3 regions of the Sporomusa rhizae genome follow, and region 2 is predicted to be linked to each of the others. Evidence: riboswitches for the same ligand, from Rfam matches in the RefSeq annotation. Region 2 holds a riboswitch; each other region holds the start of a gene.
What was found. Region 2 has a riboswitch for cobalamin ahead of SRRS_RS05425 (HD-GYP domain-containing protein). Riboswitches for the same ligand answer to the same signal wherever they lie in the genome.
Positions count from the first base shown of each region.

Region 1: it holds a riboswitch for cobalamin, as region 2 does, so the genes downstream of both, SRRS_RS03155 (hypothetical protein) here and SRRS_RS05425 (HD-GYP domain-containing protein) in region 2, are expected to answer to the same signal.
Region 3: it holds a riboswitch for cobalamin, as region 2 does, so the genes downstream of both, cobT (nicotinate-nucleotide--dimethylbenzimidazole phosphoribosyltransferase) here and SRRS_RS05425 (HD-GYP domain-containing protein) in region 2, are expected to answer to the same signal.

Region 1 covers NZ_CP156925.1:691,520-696,909, forward strand. Annotated here, with positions in the region: gene SRRS_RS03135 (energy-coupling factor ABC transporter permease) at 1-685, shown strand, start outside; gene SRRS_RS03140 (energy-coupling factor ABC transporter substrate-binding protein) at 682-963, shown strand; gene cbiQ (cobalt ECF transporter T component CbiQ) at 1,006-1,770, shown strand; gene SRRS_RS03150 (energy-coupling factor ABC transporter ATP-binding protein) at 1,795-2,637, shown strand; cobalamin riboswitch at 2,777-2,955, shown strand; gene SRRS_RS03155 (hypothetical protein) at 3,118-3,351, shown strand; gene SRRS_RS03160 (IS4 family transposase) at 3,667-4,971, shown strand; gene SRRS_RS03165 (helix-turn-helix domain-containing protein) at 5,376-5,390, shown strand, end outside.
Region 2 covers NZ_CP156925.1:1,192,725-1,198,114, reverse strand. Annotated here, with positions in the region: gene SRRS_RS05435 (TonB-dependent receptor domain-containing protein) at 1-696, opposite strand, end outside; gene SRRS_RS05430 (hypothetical protein) at 763-2,181, opposite strand; cobalamin riboswitch at 2,683-2,863, opposite strand; gene SRRS_RS05425 (HD-GYP domain-containing protein) at 2,976-3,551, opposite strand; cobalamin riboswitch at 3,734-3,917, opposite strand; gene SRRS_RS05420 (hypothetical protein) at 3,956-4,096, opposite strand; gene SRRS_RS05415 (ABC transporter substrate-binding protein) at 4,102-5,100, opposite strand; gene cobN (cobaltochelatase subunit CobN) at 5,136-5,390, opposite strand, start outside.
Region 3 covers NZ_CP156925.1:4,699,927-4,705,316, forward strand. Annotated here, with positions in the region: gene SRRS_RS21980 (LTA synthase family protein) at 1-175, opposite strand, end outside; gene SRRS_RS21985 (nicotinate-nucleotide--dimethylbenzimidazole phosphoribosyltransferase) at 181-1,239, opposite strand; gene cobT (nicotinate-nucleotide--dimethylbenzimidazole phosphoribosyltransferase) at 1,232-2,272, opposite strand; cobalamin riboswitch at 2,443-2,632, opposite strand; gene SRRS_RS21995 (ABC transporter substrate-binding protein) at 2,751-3,917, opposite strand; gene SRRS_RS22000 (Bug family tripartite tricarboxylate transporter substrate binding protein) at 4,330-5,301, opposite strand; gene SRRS_RS22005 (Bug family tripartite tricarboxylate transporter substrate binding protein) at 5,382-5,390, opposite strand, start outside.

The DNA.
Region 1 (5,390 bases), 500 kb from region 2:
CTTTGCCATGCATATTATGGAAGGATTTTTGCCTAAAGAATACGCATTGGGCTGGTTGATTGTCACGCTTCCTTTTATTTTGTATGGAAGCAGCAAGATATCAAAAACCATTAGAGACTACCCGGAGCGTAAAATGTTATTAGGGCTTGCTGGTGCATTCATTTTTGTTCTGTCGGCTTTGAAAATTCCTTCAATTACCGGTTCGTGCTCCCATCCTACCGGTGTTGGGTTAAGTGCGATATTATTCGGGCCTTCTATTTCTACAGTTCTAAGTGGAATTGTATTGGTTTTCCAAGCGCTGTTATTAGCGCATGGTGGTATTACCACATGGGGAGCGAATACTTTTTCAATGGGAATTGCCGGCAGTTTTACGGCGTGGATTCTGTTTACAGTCAGCCGAAAAGTAGGGCTGTCTGATAAAGTTGCTGTATTTTTGGCTGCAGCTGTTGGCGATTGGACTACCTATATGGTTACCGCCGGTCAGTTAGCCATGGCATTCCCCGATACAACAACCGGTTTTATTGGTTCCTATCTTAAATTTTTAGGGGTATTTGCGCTCACGCAAATTCCTTTAGCCGTCAGCGAAGGATTTTTAAGTGTGATAGTTTACAATATGCTGCAAAGTTACGATAAACAGGGATTAATTTCATTATGGCCTCATAAGGAGGGAGATCCAAAAATATGAAAAAACAAAATGTCATATTGCTGCTTTTTGTTATTGCATTGGCGGTAGTACCTCTCATTATTCATACTGATGGGATTTTTTCCGGAGCCGACGAACAATTAGTCGGTATAGTGAAAGGCGTTAGCCCGGATTATGAACCATGGTTTAATACTATTTGGGAGCCGCCCTCCGGTGAGGTGGAAAGCTTTTTGTTTGCGGTACAAGCCGGGCTTGGAGCAGGGTTTCTTGGTTATTTTTTTGGGTATTATCGAGGGCGGAATGCTTCTAGAACAGAGTGAGCAAGGCTAAGTGACAAAATAGCCGGGGCGGGAGAATGATAAATGTTTTATTTGGATTATCTGGCCTATAATAATGCATTGCGCCAAGTCAGTGTGACGGAGAAAATGGTATTAGGCGGAGGTACTTTAGCTGTGGCGTTGTGTTTTCCTCAGCCGGTAACCCTCTTAAGCATCATTTTGCTTATGCATGCGGTGATGCTATATGCCCGTATTCCTGTGCGATATATTTTACAGCTCTGGCTAATACCTCTTGGTTTTTTAGTTGCAGGATTGGTTTCTGTGCTTCTCAGCTTTTCGACCCAGCCGTTTTCGGCGTGGTTTCTGTTGTCAATAGGGACGCTATATATCGGAATTACTCTTGAGGATGTTTTTCGGGTGCAAGGCTTACTTCTCAGGAGTATGGCTTCGCTGTCTTGCTTATTTATGTTGGCAACAACTACTCCGGTGGCGTATATTACCGCGATTTTTTCACGTTTTTCCCCTTTACGCGTAGTGATGGAAATTGCTCTGCTTACTTACCGGTTTATTTTTGTCTTTCATGAAGCGCTGGCACAGATTTATATGGCGCAGCAATCACGGCTGGGCTATTCGGGAATGACGCAGTCTCTTTACTCACTGGGTTTGTTGGCTGCCAATGTTGGCCGTAAGTCGTTTGTTACATCACATGAACTATATATCGCGCTATTAGCCAGAAATTACAGCAATCAACTGATATTTCAGTATGCTCGTCAACCAGTGAACTTCTACCGGCTGTTGGTGATTTTGGGGTTACTTGCCGGTTTAATAGGCACTGCGGCCATTAGGTGAAAATGCTTGTAAGGAGCTTTTTGCATGTCAACAACCTCACTGATCGAAGTACGTAATCTTTCTTTTAGCTATCATTTAGCTAAAAAAGTCTTGGATTGTGTTCAAATGAGTATTCCACGTGGTGCCAGAATTGCTTTGGTAGGACCCAATGGAGCCGGTAAGTCTACGCTCTTTTTGCATCTCAATGCTATCCTTCGGCCACAGGCAGGAAGTCTTTTATATGAGGGGCAAGCATATGAGTACTCCAGATCCTTTGTTACCATGCTAAGGCAGCGGGTGGGGCTGGTGTTTCAGGATCCGGATGCGCAACTGTTTGCCGGAAGTGTATTGGACGATGTATTATTTGGCCCAATGAATTTGAAATTAACGCCGAAGGTTGCTCATAAGAGAGCGGAAGCCGCACTGGATGCTGTCAAAATGCTGGAATACCGCAACGAACCTATACACTTTTTAAGCCATGGGCAAAAAAAACGGGTCGCAATGGCGGGCGTACTGGCTATGGAGCCGGAAGTTCTTATCATGGATGAACCAACGGCTGGACTCGATTATCCAGGGGTGCTGAATTTGAATGATATTATGGCAAGGCTGCACAACCAAGGCACGACATTGGTAGTGGCGACACATGATGTTGAATGGGTGTGGGGATGGACGGATTTTGTCTATGTATTATCGCAGGGCCAAACAGTGGCTAGTGGCAATCCTGCCGATGTGCTTGTCCGTTCAGACCATACAGCGTTTGGTTATGCTCAGCCGGTGCTTGGCGAAATATATAATGAATTGCGGCAGCGCCAACTTATACTTCCCGGTAATCACTTGCCGCGAACGGCGGCGGAGTTAATCAATCTTTTAACGAGCTCACGCCCATGACTACATATTTCTCATAATCATTCGAAAATCGAATAATTATGAGTCGATATAAATATTTTACATATGTAAATAGTCCTGTTATATTATAATTAATAAAAATATTTTTGTATAACGTTATGTAAGTAATGAACTGAAAAACAAAAAAATGATAGGAATAGGTGCCCAACGGGCTTAATAGGGAAGAACGGTGAAAAGCCGTCACGGTCCCGCCGCTGTAAGGGGAAGGAAACCTGCAAACATGTCACTGGAGTAATCCGGGAAGGCGCAGGCAACCAATGAACCTGAGTCAGAAGAACTGCCTATTTGACAATCGCCGCTTGACCTGCGAGAGATGGGGAGGGGATTATTGGAACAGTCATGATTCCGTTTTTCGACGGAATTAATTGATTTTCTTATAATTAGCCCTTTCTGTGTTATACGGAAAGGGCTTGATATTTGTGATGAAAAATGAAATTTATATAGTTAGTTGGAGGGTAAAATATGTTAAGAGTAATTAGTTTGGGAAATTCATTGACAAAGGCACAGCAAAAAATAGTGAACAATAAAATTAATAATATGGATGGTGCTTCCTATATACCACTTAGTATTGTTAATAATAATCTGGTTATCGGGGCCGATATCGGAGCTGATACCGGAATCAATATTAAGAAGGTCTATAAGGAAGATGGCGAATGTTTTTTGCGGCAAGATTGGGATTGTGTTCATTCAGTATAAGGGTAAATAAGAATGAGGTATGTTGAAATTTTGATATTTATATCTGATGTATGTTGACAAATTAGCAAACCTATATATGTCAAGGATGAAAGTCTTGGCAAGGTTTGAGAGAGCAAACTGATATACTCCCTTTATAGTCAATGTCATTAAGTTAATGCTGAAAAACACAACCATCCAGATTAAGATGGTTGTGTTTTTCTTATACATACAGGTGGGCATATAAAATTTATCAATTATAAAAAAACACTTGACAAATAAATAAAAATCGAAGGCTTCGCCTTGAAAATGAGGACATTTTTAAGGAGGCCTTTTAAAATGAAAAAGAAAGCATATCCAGAGCAGGTACGAACTGCGCTGCACCAAGCGATACGCTCAATCACAGCAGATTTACCGGCTTGCGTGAAACGACCAGGGCAAGATTTTTCACGCGAACGCAAATTATCACTGCATACTATGCTGCTTATGCTTGTAGGCATGGGAGGCAATAGCCTTTCAAAAGAATTATATGATTGGCTAGGCTATTCGTCAGAGACTGCAACCGCTTCAGCATTTGTCCAGCAGAGAGACAAAATTCGTCCAGAAGCACTGAAACTACTGTTTCACGAATTTACAAGACTAACAGTATCGGAGAATTCATTACAAGACTACAGGTTGCTCGCTGTTGACGGTTTGGATTTGAGACTTCCGTCAAATTCAAATGATGGATTCTCCTCCATCAGGAACAGCGAAGATAGCAAAAATTACAATCTTGTGCATTTGGACGCTATGTATGACCTGATGGGCAAGGTTTATGTCGGTGCATCCGTACAACCCAAGAAAGGCATGAATGAGCATAAAGCCTTAGTATCCATGGTAGACCAGTCTGAAATCAGCGGAAATGTAATTGCAATCATGGATCGGGGATATGAGTCATTCAACAATATCGCTCATTTTCAGGAGAAATCATGGTACTATATCATCCGGGCGAAAGAATCCTATGGGATTATATCAAGGCTTTCTCTACCAAATTGCCCGGAATACGATGAAGAAATCACGTTAACTCTCACCCGGCGCCAAACCAAAGAAACGTTACCGCTTTTAAAAGCATACCCCCATCGGTATCGATGGATACAACCACATACGACATTTGACTTCATTAAACCGAAAGATTCCAAGTTTTATGATTTACATTTTCGTGCCGTTCGCTTCGCTATTGCTGATGGTGTGTATGAAACGGTTTATACAAATCTCAATGCCGAAGATTTTCCGCCGGAGAAAATAAAACAGTTCTATAATCTGCGCTGGGGAATTGAGACATCTTTTAAGGAGCTTAAATATGCTGTGGGTTTGGCAAGTCTGCACAGCAAAAAGAAGGATTTTATATTGCAAGAGATTTTTGCCAGACTAATTCTATACAATTACTCTTTCATTATCATGCATCACATCAGTATTTCGGAAGATTTGCGAGTAAATTTTCCAGTGGCTTTAAATATATGCCGTCAATTTTTGAGAGAGTTAATTCCAGCGGTCCAAGTTCTTAAACTGATAGGTAAGCACCTTTCCCCAATACGCCCTGGCCGACAATTTCCTAGATATCAAAATCCAATTTCAGCAGTAGGGTTCCAGTACAGAATTATTTGAGATTTAACATGCGTGAAAGGACTTTACAGATGCTTTTCGGGCATCTGCTTTTGTGTTGCTCAAAAGTCAAAAACACCTGCGTTTTCTATGTTATTCTGTGTATGCGACAACCCCAGCGGTATCACTTTTCTACTACTGGGGTTTCTTATAAGCTTATCTTAATGACATTGCCTTTATAGTTGACAGTTAAAATAATAACTGTTCTATAAAGGGAGTATTTTTCATTATTTTCTAATTAACTATCATCACTATCCGGCCAATTAGTATAAATATATATATAGGCGTTGCTTTTGCCTCCCATGTTGCTTTTATGGAGAAAGAAACTTACCAGGCAGGCCTAAGTTCACCTTTATGAAAACGATAGTAAGAAAGGAATTGAACTTGTGAAGAGTAGGGAAGAGTATTTGAAGGAATTAATC
Region 2 (5,390 bases):
GTTGATTCTAATAAGAGTGGGAATTCTTCCGGAATAAACGTTTGCTGACGCTGAATCCCAGAAATTGACCGCGCTGTCTTGTCCCCCCAGGCCACCGGTATTTTTATTATAGCGAATTTGCAATCGCACGGTCGCTGCCACTTTAGGCACCGCCAACTGAAGGTTGTTAAACACCAATTTATCACTTAAATTATCAAATCCATTGCCTCCGCCCACGTTTAGGCGGATTATAGAGCCGTCATGCAGAACAGTCTTCCCGTAAGTCAAAAAATTGCGGCTTGACGCCAGGTTTGTGCTATCATAGGTTCCCCACGGATTGTTCGGATAGTTTTCTCCGTATTTATACGATAGATCCAGTAAGGCGCCGCTTTTCAGTTCAAACGTCCCATAGACGTTGATAGCTTTGGCGTCCATCGGCCGCCAAATGCCGCCGCTGTTAATCAGAATAATGCCGTTATATTTAACAGAATTGGGGCGCTGCTGGGTGCCTGACCAGGTCGTCACTGTTTCCCCCGGGCCAACGGTCAGGTCCTGATTGATTATATTCGTCCGGTCCGGCGTACCGTCGTTTAATATCGGTGCCGCCTGCGCCGGCAGCGTAACACTGAACAGGGCAACCACTATTGAGGCCGCCAATAAGGAACGTTTGGCCAGCAGGGTCCGCCTGACTCGTTTCTTCTTACATCGCAAATCCATTTTCCCCTCACTACGTAAACTTCAAAAGGTGGAGGGAAAAAGCTTTCCCTCCACAGAAATTCCTGACTATTCCTTGGCTGCCGCCACCTGGTCGAGCAAGCGCTTGCGTTCGATGAGCGCCGCCGCCGTGTTGGAGGCAAAGGCCGGCGCGACATATCCTTTCAAAGGCATCCCGGCGGGTGCCGCTTCAGGGTTGTAGATCGTAATGCCATTGAGATAGGCGTTACTGCTCAGCGTCGTCAGGCTGCCGATAGTCATAGCACTGCCGACCTGACCGCCCGCATTGAAGATGGCCAGTTGATTCCCCTGGGAGAACCAAGTAGTTTTTGTATTTTCCGAATAGAGCAGCGCCCAGAGGTAGCCGGTCAGGTTATCTGCTTTAGTTATATAGGTTATAGCCTCCGAAGCCACCAGCGAACTGACCAAGACATTGCCAGCGCCGAGAATGGTAGCCACATCGGTAGAATACAGCCGCCAACTCATCACGTAGCCTGAACCATACTTGCCGGTCAAAAGATACGCCTGGCTACCATCACTGCTGAAAGTCAGCGCCCGGAAGTCATAGCAATCGTTGGGATAAGACGAACCTTCGGCGGTGGTAGCGGCCCGAAGCAAGTTGGTGACAGTCAAATCGCTAAGAGCGATTTTCTGGATGTGAGAATTGGGGTTCCAGGTGTTGATGTCATAATGCTGCGGCCCGCCGACGGCCACCAGCAGCAGGTTTGTGCCGTAGGGCTGGATGCTGAAAGCATTTTCAGCCGGCCACAGTTCGCCGGACGCCGGCGACGTGGTTGTGCCGTGCGGTCCCTTGTAGACCGGACTGCCGAAGGTCAAGTTGGTTTTGACCACCGTGCTATTGAGATAGGAGGCACTGGACACTAACATCAGATTGGTGCCGCTGATGTACAGCATGTACACGTTGCTGCCGTCAAGCTGCAGATCCACACCGTGGCCTTCCTGGGCGGTCGTGGGTTTGGAGAAGGTGAAATAATTGGTGGTATCTAAATTATAGGTCGAGCCGCTGGCAGCGAGCCGGAAGGCGGTGGCGGCGTCGTAGTCAATGCCGTAGAGGTAGAAGGTGCCACTGATGGTCGCGGCCTGGATTTTATACAGGTTGGCGAGAGAGGTGCCGCCCAGGGACCAGGTCGTCGGGCCGTACACGGGTGTGCCCCAGTTATAGCCGGACGGGATAGTGGCGGGAACGGTGCCGGTGAAAATCAGGTATTTGCAGGTGGGAGACTGACCAACCCACTTGGTGGCTGCAACCAGCACATAATCGGTGCTATCCCGCCGGAAATGGAACACCTTGGTGTCGCCAGGCAATCGTACGATGGTGCCGCCGTCGGTGTACTGAGTGACCACGCCGGTTTTCGTTTCAATCACCGCACCGCTGGTGCCGCCGGCGTAGCGGGCGACGCTCACATCGCCTAACCCGGTGGGAACCGTACTGTAATCATAGGCCGATACTGCCACAATACTGGACATACAAAATCACTCCTTCTTGTTGTTTGTGTTACCTTGCGACCGTCAACAGCCTGCGGGCTGCTGAGGCCGTTTCCTTGCTAACCATGGAAAAATGCCTCACCTCCTTGTCCAAAATTCCTATCACAGCCCGGCCAGGCATCGTCAGCCTGCGCAGCCGGGCGGATTGGCTTAGTCTTACGGTTTTACTCTGGCAATGATGTTGACGGACATGCCGGTGCCAGCGCGGACAACACAGGTTGTACACCGGCAAACCGGGCTGCGGCTGCGGTTATGAACCTTCGTTTCCCGCTGCGTTAAGACACTTTTGTGTCTTAACGCGACATTATCAAGTATAAAAAGTCCGTTTTCCTTGGAAAAGTTTTGCTATTGTATGCTCACAACCGGCACGTTAAATTAAAAAAAGCCTCCTGTGACAACAACACAAGGAGGCTTTTGCTTGTATTCCTACATAATGCCGGCAGAAAAACACGCATCTAATCCCCTCCCCATACCTCGCAGGTCAACGGTGATCGTCATGCAGGCAGTTCTCCTGACTCAGAGTCATCGCGCGGCCAAACCTTCCCAGGATCTATCCCAGTGGTATTGCATGGCTTTGCTCCTCATTACAGTGGCGGGACCGCGCCGGCTTTGAACCGGACTTCCCTATTAAGCCCCGTAGGGCACCTGCACCAAAATATTTATTTTTCCTTTGTTTTACATTATCGTAGCACAAATATTTCCATTTGTCATGCTTTTTTGTTCGTTTTATTTCGACATTTTTTACTGTTTTCCAGACAGAGCTAGCTAACAGGCGGTCAGCTAAGCTCTTTGGCATAATACAACCGGGATATTTTTTGTATATATTTTATAAACTGTTCACACAGCCACGGATCAAACTGCGCCCCGGCCCGGCGTTCAATTTCTGCCAGCGCCTGCTGGCCATCCAGGTTTTCTTGCGGGCCCCGCCGGTTGGTAAGTTCGTCAAACACATCACATATGGCAATCATTCTGCTGAGAAAGGGGATTGCGGCTTCTTTCAGTCCTTGCGGATAGCCTGCCCCGTCATACCGTTCGTGGTGGTAGAGCACGAACGGGCCTATTTCCTTCAAGCCATAGGCTTGAAGGATGGTTTCGCCATATACGGGATGAAGTTCAAACTCGATTTGCTCCGCTCCCGCCAATGCCCCGGCTGTACTTAGTAACTCAGCCGACACGCAGTATTTACCGATATCATGCATCATTCCGGAAGCAAATGCTTTATTCATTTCTGCGGCAGAAAAGTCCATGCAGGCCGACCATTCGAACATATGCATGGCCACACTGTGACAATGCCTGAGCGTACCGGGATGGTGCCTGCCCAACAGCGGCAGCAAGCGATCAATGCCTTCCATATAATACCCCCGTTTCTAGAGACTCGCGGCACCCCCGAAGGCCAAGCGGAGTATTATTTTGCCGTTACAAATAAAAATTCCCGGTATCAACCGGGAGTGTAGTGCAGTATACCAACTTTGTAATGGAAAATATCCAGCAGAGCAGTGTAACTGTAATCCCCTCCCCATGCCTCGTGGGTGAAAACGGCGACTGTCAGCTAGGCAGTTCTCCTGGCTCCGGATCCTGGCTTGCTTAAACCTTCCCAGGACAACTTATCCCAGTGGCATATCTTAAGCTTGCTCCCCGTTACAGTGGCGGGACCGCGCCGGTATTTAACCGGACTTCCCTATTAAGCCCCGAAGGGCACCTAACTCATGGTATGTAATTGTTGCCAATTAAAATATATACTGATTTTAGCCGGAAGTCAATAGACCAGGAGTACGCACCCTTGCTCGCCAGGCAAGATAGTGGCGATGACTTCCGGCATAACTGGAGAACTTGCCGCGGCAAACAACGAAATAATCGAGACTTGCTCCAGTCGTTTGGTACGGGTATTCATTGCCACAATAACTAATAACCTTTAATGAATCTTTCATTTTTCATATTAAATATATCTCCGTAAGCAGCATTGGCAATGCCTTTAATTGCCCAAACGCAATTTTGATTAGAAGCGAAAACATACCTGTCTGGAATATACGTGACACCATTATTCTGAAAAGCTTTCAGATGCCGTAATGCCGGATCATTCAAAAATTCTTTCCGATATTCTTTTGCGTTATCACTCAGCATCTCACGATTTGCTGAAAGAATAAAGAAATCCGGATTTGATTTTACCATCAATTCTTTGCTGACGAGTTGGCCATTGGGGATACCCATTTCAGCGATAGCGTTAATGATGCCGGCATGGGTACAAATATCATCAAACATGCACCCGCTACCACCATAACTATTCATTTGTGAAACAAGAAAGCCTCGCTTCTTTTCTTGTTTCAAATTTGCCAAAGTATTTTCGATTTCCAGCAAATTGGCATCTACCTGTTGTATAACCCGTTCTCCGGCTTCCCTTTCGCCAACAGCTACGGCCAGGGAACGCATGCTTGTTTTCATATCTTCTATACTTAGCGGCAGTTTAGAAATAAATACTTTGATTCCTAAATCCCGATATCCCTGGATTCTTTCTTCACTGGTACCATCACGGGTAATGATTAAATCCGGTTTGAGCATAAGCACTGCTTCCAGCGACGGATTATCCAATTTATACTTAATCTGTCCTGCTTCTTCAACCATATAGGAAATTCCAGGATCAGCCGCAATAGGGGCAATGGCAACCACACGTTCCGGCGGTACGATTCCAAGCAGCATTGTATCCAAATGAAAATGTGTTGTTAATATACGCTGCGGTTTCTCCGGCATCTGAATAATGTTGCCTGCATCATCAACTACTTCATAGGCGGTTGATATATTAACCGGCCCAACCGCAGGCTTTTCCTGCTGGGGCATACAGCCACAGGAAATCATACAAAATATAAGAATGAATACATTGATGATATATTTAATCTTATACGGCATCCAGATTTCTCCTTATCATAACCGACTTCGCCAGATTACCCGTCGCTGCGGTCTTCCAGCTCGCCTTCAATAGAAAGATAAATATTCTGCAGCTCCCTGACCATTTCATCTGTCGTATTCCACATGCCGCGCTGGTGTGCTTCCAGCAGCGATTCGGCAATACGCTGCAGTGCCCACGGATTAACGTCCCGCATCCATTCCTGCATGTTGGGATCGATGGCATATTTTTTGGCATACTGATCATACATCCAGTCTTCCATGACTTCACTGGTCGCATCCCACTGATAGCT
Region 3 (5,390 bases), 2.3 Mb from region 2:
CGATAATGATAAAAGCAAGATATACCGCGTAACTAGGCACAACCGCACAAAAATCTGCGAAATAAGCCTTTTGAAATTCCGTATAATTAACTACCCCGATTACCAGGGCCGATTTAAACAGCAGTGCCAGTAAGGTACCAAGCCACAGCAAATAAACGTTGTAGGATTGCTTCATAGCGGCTACCCTCTGACTGACTTGTTTTGTTTTAGCGCCCCCGGCCCGTCCTGTGCAACAGCAACCTCGGCCTCGCCAAAGGTTTTCATATCACTCAGAACATGCAGCGAAGCCTTAAGTAGCGACATCCCCATAGCAGCCCCGGTGCCCTCGCCGACATTCATAGCTAACTTTAAATACGCAGGCAAGTCCAGCAGCGTAAGAATAGCGGCATGCCCCGGTTCGGCGGCAAAATGCGAACCAATCAGATACTCTTTGGCTTGCGGTGCTATTTTTACTGCCAGCAAGGCGGCCGCACCGCTGGCAACTCCGTCCAGTACCACCGCTGCACGCTCCGATGCGGCGCCGAGTATCACGCCAACAAGCCCAGCAATGGCTAAGCTTCCTACTTTTGTCAGCATATCCAGCGGATTTTGCTTATCCGGATGATTCACCTGCAGTGCCTGTCTAACAATCGCGCAGGTCTTTTCCTCCCAGTCTGCCGCGAGCGGTGCACCATAGCAAGCGGCAATAGCCAGACCAGGAAGATTTCCGGCCATCCCCATTTCGCCCAAACCGATAATCTGTACGCCTTGCGCTATTTGTTCTCTGGCAATGGTGATTCCCAAAGCAATAGCCCGCATGGTTTGTTCCCGGGTCATGGCCGAACCATTCGCCATATTCTCAGTGCCATAGGCTATTTTCTCCGGCCGTACTCCCGGGAAAGGCGGTAAATCGGAGGCCACGCCAATATCAATAACCAGCGGCTTTGCCTGAGCATGCCCGGCAAGTACATTGATGATCGACTTACCCTGGGAAAATCGGTGAAGTTTCTGTGCTGTTGTCAACTGCCTGTTGTCCCAGGCAAATTCAGCAGCTACGCCATTATCAGCCGCCATAATAATAATACTTTTTTCCAGACCGCTCGGACGGGGATTACCGGTAATGCCCGCAAGTTGTCTGGCTATATGTTCAAAATAATGCAGGCTGTTAAGCGGTTTGGTCAGGTTATCCAACCGCAATTGGCAGCGTTCCATTGCCGTCGTATCCAGAGGTTTTATTGATGTAATTATATCTTCAAGCATGAGTCCGGCCTCCCAGAGTATTCAGAAGTTTTATCGCCGCCTGTAACATATCTATAGCAACCGACGCACCAATAGCTTCGCCCAGCCGTACCCCCATATCCAGGCAGGCTTCCAAATGTAAATGGCTAAGGGCAATGATATGAGCCGGCTCACCTGACAGATGGGACGCAAATATATACTCTTTACACAACGGATTAATAGCATTAGCAATCAACGCCGCCGCCGTGGTATTCAGACCGTCAATAACTACGGCGCAGCGGTTAGCAGCACACCCCAAAACGACTCCGGCTAACGCACCAATTTCAAAGCCTCCCACCTTAGCCAACACGTCGAGCCCATCCTGGGCATTCGGTTTGTTTAGAGCGAGTGCCTGGCGTACAATTTCAATCTTCACCTGCATCCGGCTATCAGAAATGCCTGTTCCCCTGCCGGTAATCTGTTCCGGCGACAACCCTGTAAACGCGCCCACAACAGCAGCGCTAGAGGTAGTATTGCCAATACCCATTTCCCCTAGGCTAAAACATCTATAACCTTCCCGTACCTTTTCATTAACAATTTCAATCCCGGCTTCTATTGCCTGCACAGCCTGTTCACGCGTCATGGCCGGGCCGCGGGTAAAATCATTGGTGCCGTAGGCAATCTTCCGGTGCCGCAATCCGGGCACATGGGACATATCGCCGGCAATACCCATATCAACAACCACCATATCGGCGCCGCAGAAATTCGCAAAAGCATTAGCGCTGGCACCTTTTGATATCAGATAGTTGGCGGTCATATGCATAGTAGTTTCCACAGGGTAAGCGCTGATTCCCTGCCTGGCAACTCCGTGATCGGCCGAACTAATCACCATACAAGTCTTAGGCAAAGCCGGCCATTGCTCACCAGTAATACCTGCGTACTGCTTAACCATTTGCCCTAGATGGCCAAGACTGCCGCTTTGCCCGGCTACAGCCAGCAAGGATTCTTCTACTTGCTGCATAATACCGGTGTCGGTAGAAGTAATGTGTAAAAGTGCATCATTGAGTAAACTCATAGCAACCCCCATAAAAATTACAAAGTAAAGAAAACACTTCATTCGCCAACCCTTCGCCCAAAACAACAGCCGGTTTGCCTTTATCCAGACAAAGTTACCTGTTTTTGCCAGTACAAAAACAAAAGACTCTTTTGGTAAATCTCCAAAAAAGCCTTCTTTTTCCACGAAGGATGGTAAAGACGGTGTAAGGCAGGTCTCCTGGCTCCCGGTTCATCAATACTTACGCCTTCCCCTTGACGAGTGACATCTGTAAGCTCTCCCCGGTACAGTGGCGGGCCCGCGCTTATGCATGAAATCATGCTCAGACTTCCCTATTCTCCCTAGCCGTTAGCTAAAGGCACCTTAACCGCATACTATTCATTTAATGCCCTAATTATAACAAACCCGCGAAATAGCGTCAACGGTAAAGTAATAAAGAAGCAACCCTATCTATGCCTTACAGCAATAATAGGGTTGCCCTTCAATTTATATACGATACCTATGGCTTAACCGTAGCCTTAAACATTTGCTTGCCGTCTTTCATTTCGATAATAACAGCATTTTTCACTGCGTCATGAGTTGCGTTCAGAGTCGTCGAACCAGTGATGGTAGTAAAGTCTTTGGTAGCGGCAAGAGCCTCACGAATTTTAGTCGGGTCCAGGCTGTTGGCGCGTTTGATAGCGTCAATCAGCACATTGGCCGCATCATAGCCAAGTACGGACATAGCGTCAGGTGCCTGTCCATATTCTTTTTTGTAGGCTTCAACAAATTCTCTAGAAGTAGCACTGGTATCATCTACCGAATAATGATTCGTGAAATAAGTATTGTTGAGTGCCGCTGCTGTCCCTATTTCCACAAGCTTTGGCGAATCCCAGCCGTCGCCGCCAACAATAGGTACGGTAATACCAAGCTCCCGCGCTTGTTTTACGATTTTGCCAACTTCTTCGTAATAACCTGGTACATAAAGAACTTCGACATTTAGTGCCTTAACTTTGGTCAGGATTGTTTTAAAATCCTGGTCTTTTTGCAAGTAGGCCTCTTCGGCTAAAACCGCGCCGCCGCCTTTGGTAAAAGCATCTTTAAAGAATGCAGCCAAACCTTTACTGTAGTCGCTGCTGCTGTCAACCAACATTGCAGCTTTTTTAAGGTTTAGGGTATTGAGAACAAAGTTAGCGCCTACCGTTCCTTGGAACGGGTCGATGAAGCAAACACGGAACGTATAGTCTTTTACCTTGCCGGTTTTCTCATCAACAGTAACTTTGGGATTAGTTGCACCCACTGCTAAAAACGGTACTTTGGTGGACTCAGCTACACTAGAGGCAGCGATAGCATTGGAGCTGGCAAACATACCGGTGATGGCTACAACTTTGTCCTGCGTCGCCAATTTAGTCATAGCATTGGCCGCTTCAGAGGGTTCACTTTTGTTATCGGCAATAACAGCTTTAATTTGTTTGCCAAGTACCCCACCCTTGGCGTTGGCTTCTTTAATTGCCATCTTCGCACCATTGGCTGAAGAAGTCCCCATAGTTGCATTGCCGCCAGTCATCTCATTTAAAATTCCAATTTTGACTTCATTGGAATTCGCTCCCCCGCAACCAGTTACAATACCTGCCATGAGCAACATGATAATTAACATGGCTGCCGTTTTTACCCCTGTCTTCTTCATTGCTAAAATTCCTCCTCTTTTTTGGCTGCAGCTGCTTGTCCTGAATGCATAAAATTGCACAATAAACTTTATAATATAAGTTTATATCAGGCAAAAAATATAAAATGAGCCTTTGCTTACATACTGCAAAAGTATACTGTTAAAATACTTTTATAGTATTTTTTCAACCTCTATCCATTATAATTCTAAATTATATTACATGTTTTTTATTATTTCAAGGTATTTTTAGCTCTTTTTGTTTAACTATTATTATATTTTTATTCATTTGTACTCATCGAATGTACATACGGTTTCTTTGTCCGTCACTCATGTCTTTTGGCTTATATTTTTCTTTTATTTTTACTCTTCTTATAAATATTAAAGTGTGCCCTCTTCCCGAAAGAAGATAGCACACTTTAATTTAACTCATTTATTATTTCTTTTGCGCTTTAATTATATCGGCTATTCCAGTTTCTTTTATAATCTTCGTTAGCTTTATGTTATCTTTTAGCCATCGATCACCAAATTCCTCTGAACCTGAGTATTTTATTTCCATTCCGATATCTGCCATACTTTTCTTAAACTCGGAGTCGTTAATCATTTCCTTAAGACCCGCCAACAACCTTTCCTTTTCCGAAACTGGAAGCTCTTTTGGGGCAACTATTCCAATCCAAAAATTAAACGCAAGATTTATTCCTTGTTCCTTAAATGTAGGTATATTTTCGAAATCAGGGATAGTCAAACGTGTTTCCTCAGCAACACCCAATATTTTAACTTTCCCGCTTTTTACATGTTCTTTTATAACAGCCGGATTTCCAAAAATAAATTGTACATGACCACCTAATAAGGCAGTAAGGGACTCCATATCGCCCTTAAAAGGAACCTGCACAACGTTGATTCCTGCTTCTTTGCCAAGCATCTCACCAGCAATATGACTTGTTGATCCTAATCCCGCATGTCCAAATTTGATTTCACCAGGATGTTCTTTAGCATAATTCACTAAATCGTTTACACTATTCCAGGGCTTATCCGCTTGTATTGCTACGACCATTGGTAAGCTTACTACCTGAACCAGAGGCTCCAAGGCTGTAGCGTAATGGTATCTCGTTTCGCCATAAAGCGGTTGTAATATCGCACTAGTACCAGCGACCCCGATTGTGTATCCATCAGGTTTTGCACCAGCAATTTCGTTCATGCCGATTGTACCGGCACCCCCGGTCACATTAACAACCACTAACGGTTGTCCAAGATGTTTATGAGATGATTTTTCCAGCGCTCTTGCCAGTAAGTCCATACCACCCCCGGCAGCAAACGGTACAATGATATTAATGGGCTTAGTAGGATATTGCCGCGCAATTACACTCTCCTTTGTCAAATTACTGCACCCCCCTAATATAATTGACATGCATAAAAGGCCTATCAGCACCACAAGTAATTTAGTTTTATAGCTCATCGGACTATCTCCAATTTAAAATTTATAAACCCCTATTTCTT